3 regions of the Aeribacillus pallidus genome follow, and region 2 is predicted to be linked to each of the others. Evidence: riboswitches for the same ligand, from Rfam matches in the RefSeq annotation. Region 2 holds a riboswitch; each other region holds the start of a gene.
What was found. Region 2 has a riboswitch for S-adenosylmethionine ahead of ABES52_RS10495 (O-acetylhomoserine aminocarboxypropyltransferase/cysteine synthase family protein). Riboswitches for the same ligand answer to the same signal wherever they lie in the genome.
Positions count from the first base shown of each region.

Region 1 (2,268 bases), on a different contig from region 2:
ACAATCGGATTATAAGAGAAAATGACGGAACTTTTTTGCAGGATATATTTTCTTCTTATGGAAGTTTTCTGTTAAGAAAACGGACAGGGGATGAGGGTGTGGAACAATGGATTCAGTACATGATTGAACAAGCACTGACATATGAACATATCCGCAAGCTATTAGAGAATAAAAAATGGCGTATTTGTTTAAGTGAAAAAGAAAAAAGATGGAACCTTATGTTTCAACATGGTAACATTCGTTGGATAAAGGACGAAGGTGACCATTGCGATCTCCTTATTGAAGGGACAACGTCTGCTCTGTTGAAACTTGTACGGGGTGAAGAAATGCTTCAACAACTAATGAAAAAAAGGGAGATTCAAGTAAAAGGTTCGTACCGTGCGCTACTGTTTTTTGAATCATTTGCATGGCTTTTCGAAGTGAATACACAACAAATTTAGCACTAAAATTAATAAAATAAAAAATTTTTTGTTGACATCAGCTGTTACGAATTGTAAAATCGAATTCGTAATCAATTAGATGATATAACGCGTAGACGTTTTAATTGAATAAAGGAATGCGATTCTTCGCTCTTATCAAGAGAGGTGGAGGGATGTGCCCGATGAAACCCGGCAACCGTCAATCGATATTCACTCGATTGAAATGGTGCCAATTCACACAAGGCAACTTGTTTGCTTTGAGAGATGAGAGAAAGAATTGAGCTAGCACCTATGTACTAGTTTAAGTCTTTCTGCTCATCTAGCAGGAAGACTTTTTTGTTTCTATTGGTATGTTGGGAGCGGAGACAAAGATTGTCCCGCTTACGTTTTCATTTTAATTCTGATTAAATTGATAAGAATAATAGAATTTTAAAGAGGGTGACCTTCGATGATTACGATAGACAACGTCACGAAAACCTTTCCTGCTAAGACGGGTGATGTAACAGCACTGAAAGATGTGAGTTTAACTATTCAAGAAGGAGAAATATTCGGCATTATCGGGTACAGCGGAGCCGGTAAAAGTACATTGATTCGTCTACTTAATGGATTAGAAGTTCCGACCTCAGGAAAAGTGATTGTAGATGGACAAGAAATCTCCAAAATAAAAGGAGCAATTCTACGAAAGACAAGGCAACAGATTGGCATGGTATTTCAGCATTTTAATTTACTGTGGTCACGAACGGTAAAAGAAAACATCGCCTTCCCTTTAGAAATTGCAAAAATTCCGAAGCAAAAACGTGAAAAGCGCGTTCAAGAACTAATTCAATTAGTCGGTTTGGAAGGAAAAGAAGAGGCGTACCCTTCTCAATTAAGCGGTGGTCAAAAGCAGCGAGTTGGTATCGCCAGAGCATTAGCCAATAATCCAAAAGTTCTTTTATGTGATGAAGCGACGTCTGCCTTAGATCCAAAAACAACAGATTCAATTTTAGAATTGTTGAAATCCATTAATCAAAAATTTGGAATTACGATTGTGTTAATTACCCATGAGATGCATGTCATCCGAAAAATTTGTCATCGCGTAGCTGTCATGGAATACGGTTCGGTCGTTGAAGTCGGCTCTGTTCAAGAGGTGTTTAAACACCCGAAAGCAGAAGTCACAAAACGTTTTATCCAGCAAGAAGAAGCTGTGTTTGGGTCAGACAAACATCTCGACTTGTTCTTACCATTACGTGACAAAGAAGTATTAGTCAAGTTCAAGTTTGTTGGCGATTCGGTACAACAACCGATTATTTCCCAACTGGTGAGGCAATTTGCAATCGATGTGAACATCGTCCAAGGAAACGTGTCTCGTACGCAAGAGGGGTCACACGGCTGGCTCATTGTGTCGATGTATGGTGAAAAAGAAGACATTGATTTCGCTCTGGCATTTGTCAAAAAAGAAGGGGTGATTGTGGAGGTGCTAGCAAATGGTAGAGAAATGGCTTCCTAATGTGAATTGGGAAAAAATGTGGGAAGCAACGTACGAAACCATCTATATGACATCGATTTCTGTTCTCATTACGTTTATGTTAGGAATTGTGCTTGGTCTATTATTGTTCCTAACATCGAAAGGGAATATGTGGGAAAACAAAGTCGTTCATTGGCTTGTAAGTGCGTTTGTAAATATTTTCCGTTCCATCCCATTCATCATTTTAATTGTGCTTTTGGTTCCTTTTACCAAGTGGTTAATGGGTACCATTATTGGTGAAAAAGCAGCGCTTCCTGCGTTAATTATTGGTGCCGCACCCTTTTACGCGCGAATGGTGGAAATTGGCCTTCGGGAAATTGACAAAGGGGTCATCGAAGCGGC
Region 1 is NZ_JBCNBW010000021.1:72,444-74,711, forward strand. It holds gene ABES52_RS05420 (SCP2 sterol-binding domain-containing protein) at 99-440, shown strand; SAM riboswitch class I at 570-690, shown strand; gene ABES52_RS05425 (methionine ABC transporter ATP-binding protein) at 868-1,908, shown strand; gene ABES52_RS05430 (methionine ABC transporter permease) at 1,886-2,268, shown strand, end outside.
Region 1: linked by a shared signal. The riboswitch ahead of ABES52_RS05425 (methionine ABC transporter ATP-binding protein) and the one ahead of ABES52_RS10495 (O-acetylhomoserine aminocarboxypropyltransferase/cysteine synthase family protein) in region 2 are both predicted to bind S-adenosylmethionine.

Region 2 (2,268 bases):
TAAAAATTTCACAATTTTTTGGGCGTTTTCATTATGCTTTGGTATACGAAGGTGCAACGTTTCAAGCCCTTGCAAAAAGATGAACGCATTTTCAGGACTTAAACATGGACCAAAGTCACGAAGCAGTTGCACGCGTAACTTGACTGCAAACGGTGCATCCTTCACGTCTACTGCATAGCGAAGCCCATGATAGCTCCGGTCCGGTTCGGTAAAGCCCGGGAATTTTTCATGATTCCAATCAAACTTTCCGCTATCAACGACCACTCCACCGATGGCTCGACCATGGCCACCGATCCATTTCGTTGCGGAGTGGATGACGATATCGGCTCCCCATTCTATTGGGCGGCAGACATATGGAGTGGCAAACGTGTTATCGATAATAAGTGGAAGGTGATAATCATGAGCTATTTTCGCGACCGTTTCAATATCAAGCACATGTAAGCTTGGATTTCCAATTGTTTCGGCAAAAATTGCTTTCGTTTTTTCCGTAATTGCTTGCCGGAAATGATCAGGATCGGTTGGGTCAACAAATTTAACGTTAATGCCATACTTCGGTAAGGTCACCGCAAATAAATTATACGTACCGCCGTATAAATTGCTGGCAGCGACTATTTCATCTCCCGCATGCGCCACGTTTAAAATAGCTAACGTAATGGCCGCCATCCCGGATGATAACGCAACGGCTGCGGCTCCTCCTTCCAGTTGAGCGATGCGCTTTTCAAATACATCTACCGTTGGATTCCCAATGCGGGTGTAAATATTCCCCGCTTCTTTTAAGGCAAATAAGTTTTGCGCATGTTCCGTATCCCGAAACACATACGATGTTGTATGGTAGACCGGGACCGCCCGTGCTCCAGTCACAGGATCTGGCTCCTGCCCTCCGTGAAGCAAAATAGTTTCCAATTCATAATTGTGATTGCTCATACACATTCCTCCTTCAATTTTTGACCAATGACAAGGGAAACAAGTTTGAACATGTTGAAGACTCTAGTGAGGATATAAGAAGAGGATAGGATAAAAAAACCCTCTTCCTAAGAAGAGGGTTACGTGTCACACGCTCCTCCTCTTATCTTTCAGATCTCAAGGATCTGTAGGAATTGGCACCTTTTCAAGCCGTTTTTTGACTTGAAGGTTGCCGGGCTTCATTGGGCCTAGTCCCTCCGCCTCTCTTGATAAGAGTTGTGTTCCAAACTCATATGAAAATGTTCTTGTTGAGCATTGTATAATACTGGAACATGGAATGTCAATCTTTTTTTATTTTTCTGATAATTAATATATGAAAAGAACATAAATTCATGTTTATTTTTTATCATGTCTGTTAAATGATCCTGTTGATATTTATCGCTGCAGGTGGACGCTTTCCGCGGGCAAGCCGCAAGCCGATTCCCTCGCTACGCTCAAGTAAGGGTCTTGCCTGCCTGGCTTCTTGTCCCCGCTGGAGTCGCCCCGTGTGAACAACTTGCTAAAAATCAACAATGACATATAACATAGCCTTTATCATAATTATTGGGGAACATCATTAAAGGGACGGTATTTCAATCGTATTTCTTTTAGAGTAAGCAATCTTTCCTCGACAAAATGTGAGCATAACCTCACCTTCACGATTCAATACAACAATGTCTGCATCTTTCCCTTTTTTTAAGCTTCCTTTCCGGTCCAGCATGCCTAATTGAGAGGCAGGGTTCCATGAGGTCATTTGCACAATGTCACGTAACGTGCATTGGGTATATGTTTGCATGTTTTGAATGGCCTCATTCATTTTTAACATACTACCTGCTAGTGTTCCATCTGCTAACACAGCCTTCGATTCGTTGACACTGACTTTTTGACCACCTAACTCATATACACCCGGTGGCATACATTTGGCCCGCATTGCATCGGTAATAAGGATGATACCTTCCGTACCTTTGTTACGATAGGCAAAACGAACCATTTCGGGACTTACATGAATTCCATCTACAATGATTTCGGTTTTAATTTCATCCTGCATTAATAGCGCTCCAACCGCTCCCGGCTCACGGTGATGGATTCCGCGCATCCCGTTAAATAAGTGAGTACCATGGGTAGCCCCCGCTTGAATCGCTTGGACCACTTCTTCATAAACCGCATCTGAATGGCCAATGGAAGCTACCACCCCTTGTATTTTCAAATGTTTCACGAATTCGATTCCACCGGGCAATTCAGGAGCTAATGTCACTAAACGAATGAAGCCATGGGCCGCACGTTGCCATTGTTCAAACAACGTAATATCTGGCTCTATGATATATG
Region 2 is NZ_JBCNBW010000042.1:7,131-9,398, reverse strand. It holds gene ABES52_RS10495 (O-acetylhomoserine aminocarboxypropyltransferase/cysteine synthase family protein) at 1-924, opposite strand, end outside; SAM riboswitch class I at 1,064-1,179, opposite strand; gene nagA (N-acetylglucosamine-6-phosphate deacetylase) at 1,520-2,268, opposite strand, start outside.

Region 3 (2,268 bases), on a different contig from region 2:
GCACTTGCCAAAGCTGGTGCCGCATTAAAAGAAGCCACTTTTCTCCAAATGGCAAACCGTGCGCTTCAATTCATTGAACAACACTTGTGGACCGAATCGGGCTTAAAGGCACGTTACCGCGATGGAGAAGTCAAATACCAAGCATATCTTGACGATTACGCCTTTTTATTGTGGGCGTATGTTGAATTATTCCAAGCTGAAGGTCAGTCAACCTACCTTCACCAAGCTCTTAAGTTGTATCGAGAGATGATGAACCGCTTTTGGGACCCGAATGGAGGCTTTTATTTTACTGATGAAAACGGAGAACAACTACTCGTCCGGGAAAAGCAATGGTACGATGGAGCGATTCCATCTGGAAATGGCATCGCATCGTATCAGTTATGGCGTTTATATAAGCTTACAAATGATGAGCAAATGTTCACCACGGTTAAACAATTGTTACAAGCAGCAGCTAACGAAGTCACCCACTATCCTTCCGGTTATTTATGTACCGTTCAAACGGCCATGGCTCTTAGTCATGGTGGCGAGGAAGTAGTTGTTTCGGGCAAAGACGAACGAAAAGACGAAGAACTTTTTCAGTGGTTGCGGACGAGCTTTCTTCCGTTTACTGTTTTTCAAAAACAAGAAGACGTATCAAAGCAGTGGACCGTTCAAATTTGCCAACAATTTGTTTGTCAACAACCTGTTCATACCGTTGAGGAAGTAAAAAAATATTTTATAAAAAATGAAAAAAATGATTGACACTTTCGCCCATTGAAGGTAATATCTTCATAAAAACTGCATAAGCGTGCTGAACACTCTTATCGAGAGTTGGCGGAGGGAATTGGCCCGATGAAGCCGCAGCAACCGACCGTAATACCGCTGTGAGGCGGGGCACCTAATTTTTAGGGGCCGTGTATATTACACGAAGGCACGGTGCTAAATCCAACAGGAGCATATGAAAAGTTCCTGGGAGATAAGAGGTTTGAAGAATGTGTCCTTCATGCCTCTTTCTTTCGGAAAGAGGCATTTTTATATTTTGAAAGGGGGGTTTGGGAAAAGAACAAAAGCTATGTACTTCTACATAAAAAATAAATAAAGGGAGAGAGTGTGAAGCATGAAAAACATTCAATGGAAATGGCTACTTGTCTTTATTAGTGTTATCTGGTTAGTAAGTGGTTGTACAAACGAACAAGATCAAGTGAGTGCACCAGTAGAAGAAGAGAAGACTTCTGAAACGAAGACAACGAAAACAAGTTCGTCAAGCGAAATCCCGGCAGTGTTTGATCGTCCAATCAAAATCGCGTCTGTCAATCAATTGTCGATCGGGACCTTTACTTCACAATATATTCAAGGGATTAAAGAGCAAGTGGAAGCATTTGGTGGAGAGGTGCAATTTTACAATGCCGATAACGATTTAACGAAAATGGCTTCGCTACTAGATACTGCCATCAACCAGGGAGCGGATGCCATTTTAATTGACCATGGTCGTGCCGACGCTTTGGAAGCAGGTGTAAAAAAGCGCTTGAAAAAGGAATTCCAGTGGTTGCATTTGACAATGATTTGAATCTTCCTGGAGTAACGGTTATTGACCAAGATGATTATAGTTTGGCGTGGAATTCCCTACGGACGTTAGCTCAAGACTTAAATGGGAAAGGAAATATCGTTTATATTTGGGTAGCTGGCTATACGCCAATGGAAAGACGGAATGTGATCTATGAGGCGTTTAAACAAAGATATCCGAATATTCAAGAAATTGCACGATTCGGTACGGCATCTGCCAATACAGCGTTAGATACGCAAGCCCAAATGGAAGCAATTTTACAACAGTATCCAAATAAAGGAGACATCGATGCGGTATTTGCGACATGGGATGAGTTTGCCAAAGGAGCCGTTAAAGCAATCCAACAAGCTGGACGTGATGAGATTAAAGTATACGGCATCGATTTAAGCGATGAAGATTTACAATTGATCCAGCAGCCGAATTCTCCATGGGTAGCAACTACGGCGACAGACCCATCCGAAATAGGACGTATTCAAGTGCGGTTTGCTTATCAAAAGTTAGCAGGGGAAGAAACACCAGATATTTTCTCCGTTACCCCTTACTTAGTGCACAGGAACCAACTGCCTGAACAAACAGTGACGATGAATGACTTACACCAATACATCCCTGGTTGGGGGCAAGCTGAAGTAGCTGTTTCACCATGGATGAAAGCGTTGGAGGAGCGCGTTAAAAATGAGTAAGCTAGAGGTTCTGCAAGTTTGTAAGTCCTTTAATGGAGTTCCGAT
Region 3 is NZ_JBCNBW010000027.1:29,656-31,923, reverse strand. It holds gene ABES52_RS06625 (thioredoxin domain-containing protein) at 1-741, shown strand, start outside; SAM riboswitch class I at 798-962, shown strand; partial or broken gene ABES52_RS06620 (sugar ABC transporter substrate-binding protein) at 1,097-2,223, shown strand; gene ABES52_RS06615 (sugar ABC transporter ATP-binding protein) at 2,216-2,268, shown strand, end outside.
Region 3: linked by a shared signal. The riboswitch ahead of ABES52_RS06620 (sugar ABC transporter substrate-binding protein) and the one ahead of ABES52_RS10495 (O-acetylhomoserine aminocarboxypropyltransferase/cysteine synthase family protein) in region 2 are both predicted to bind S-adenosylmethionine.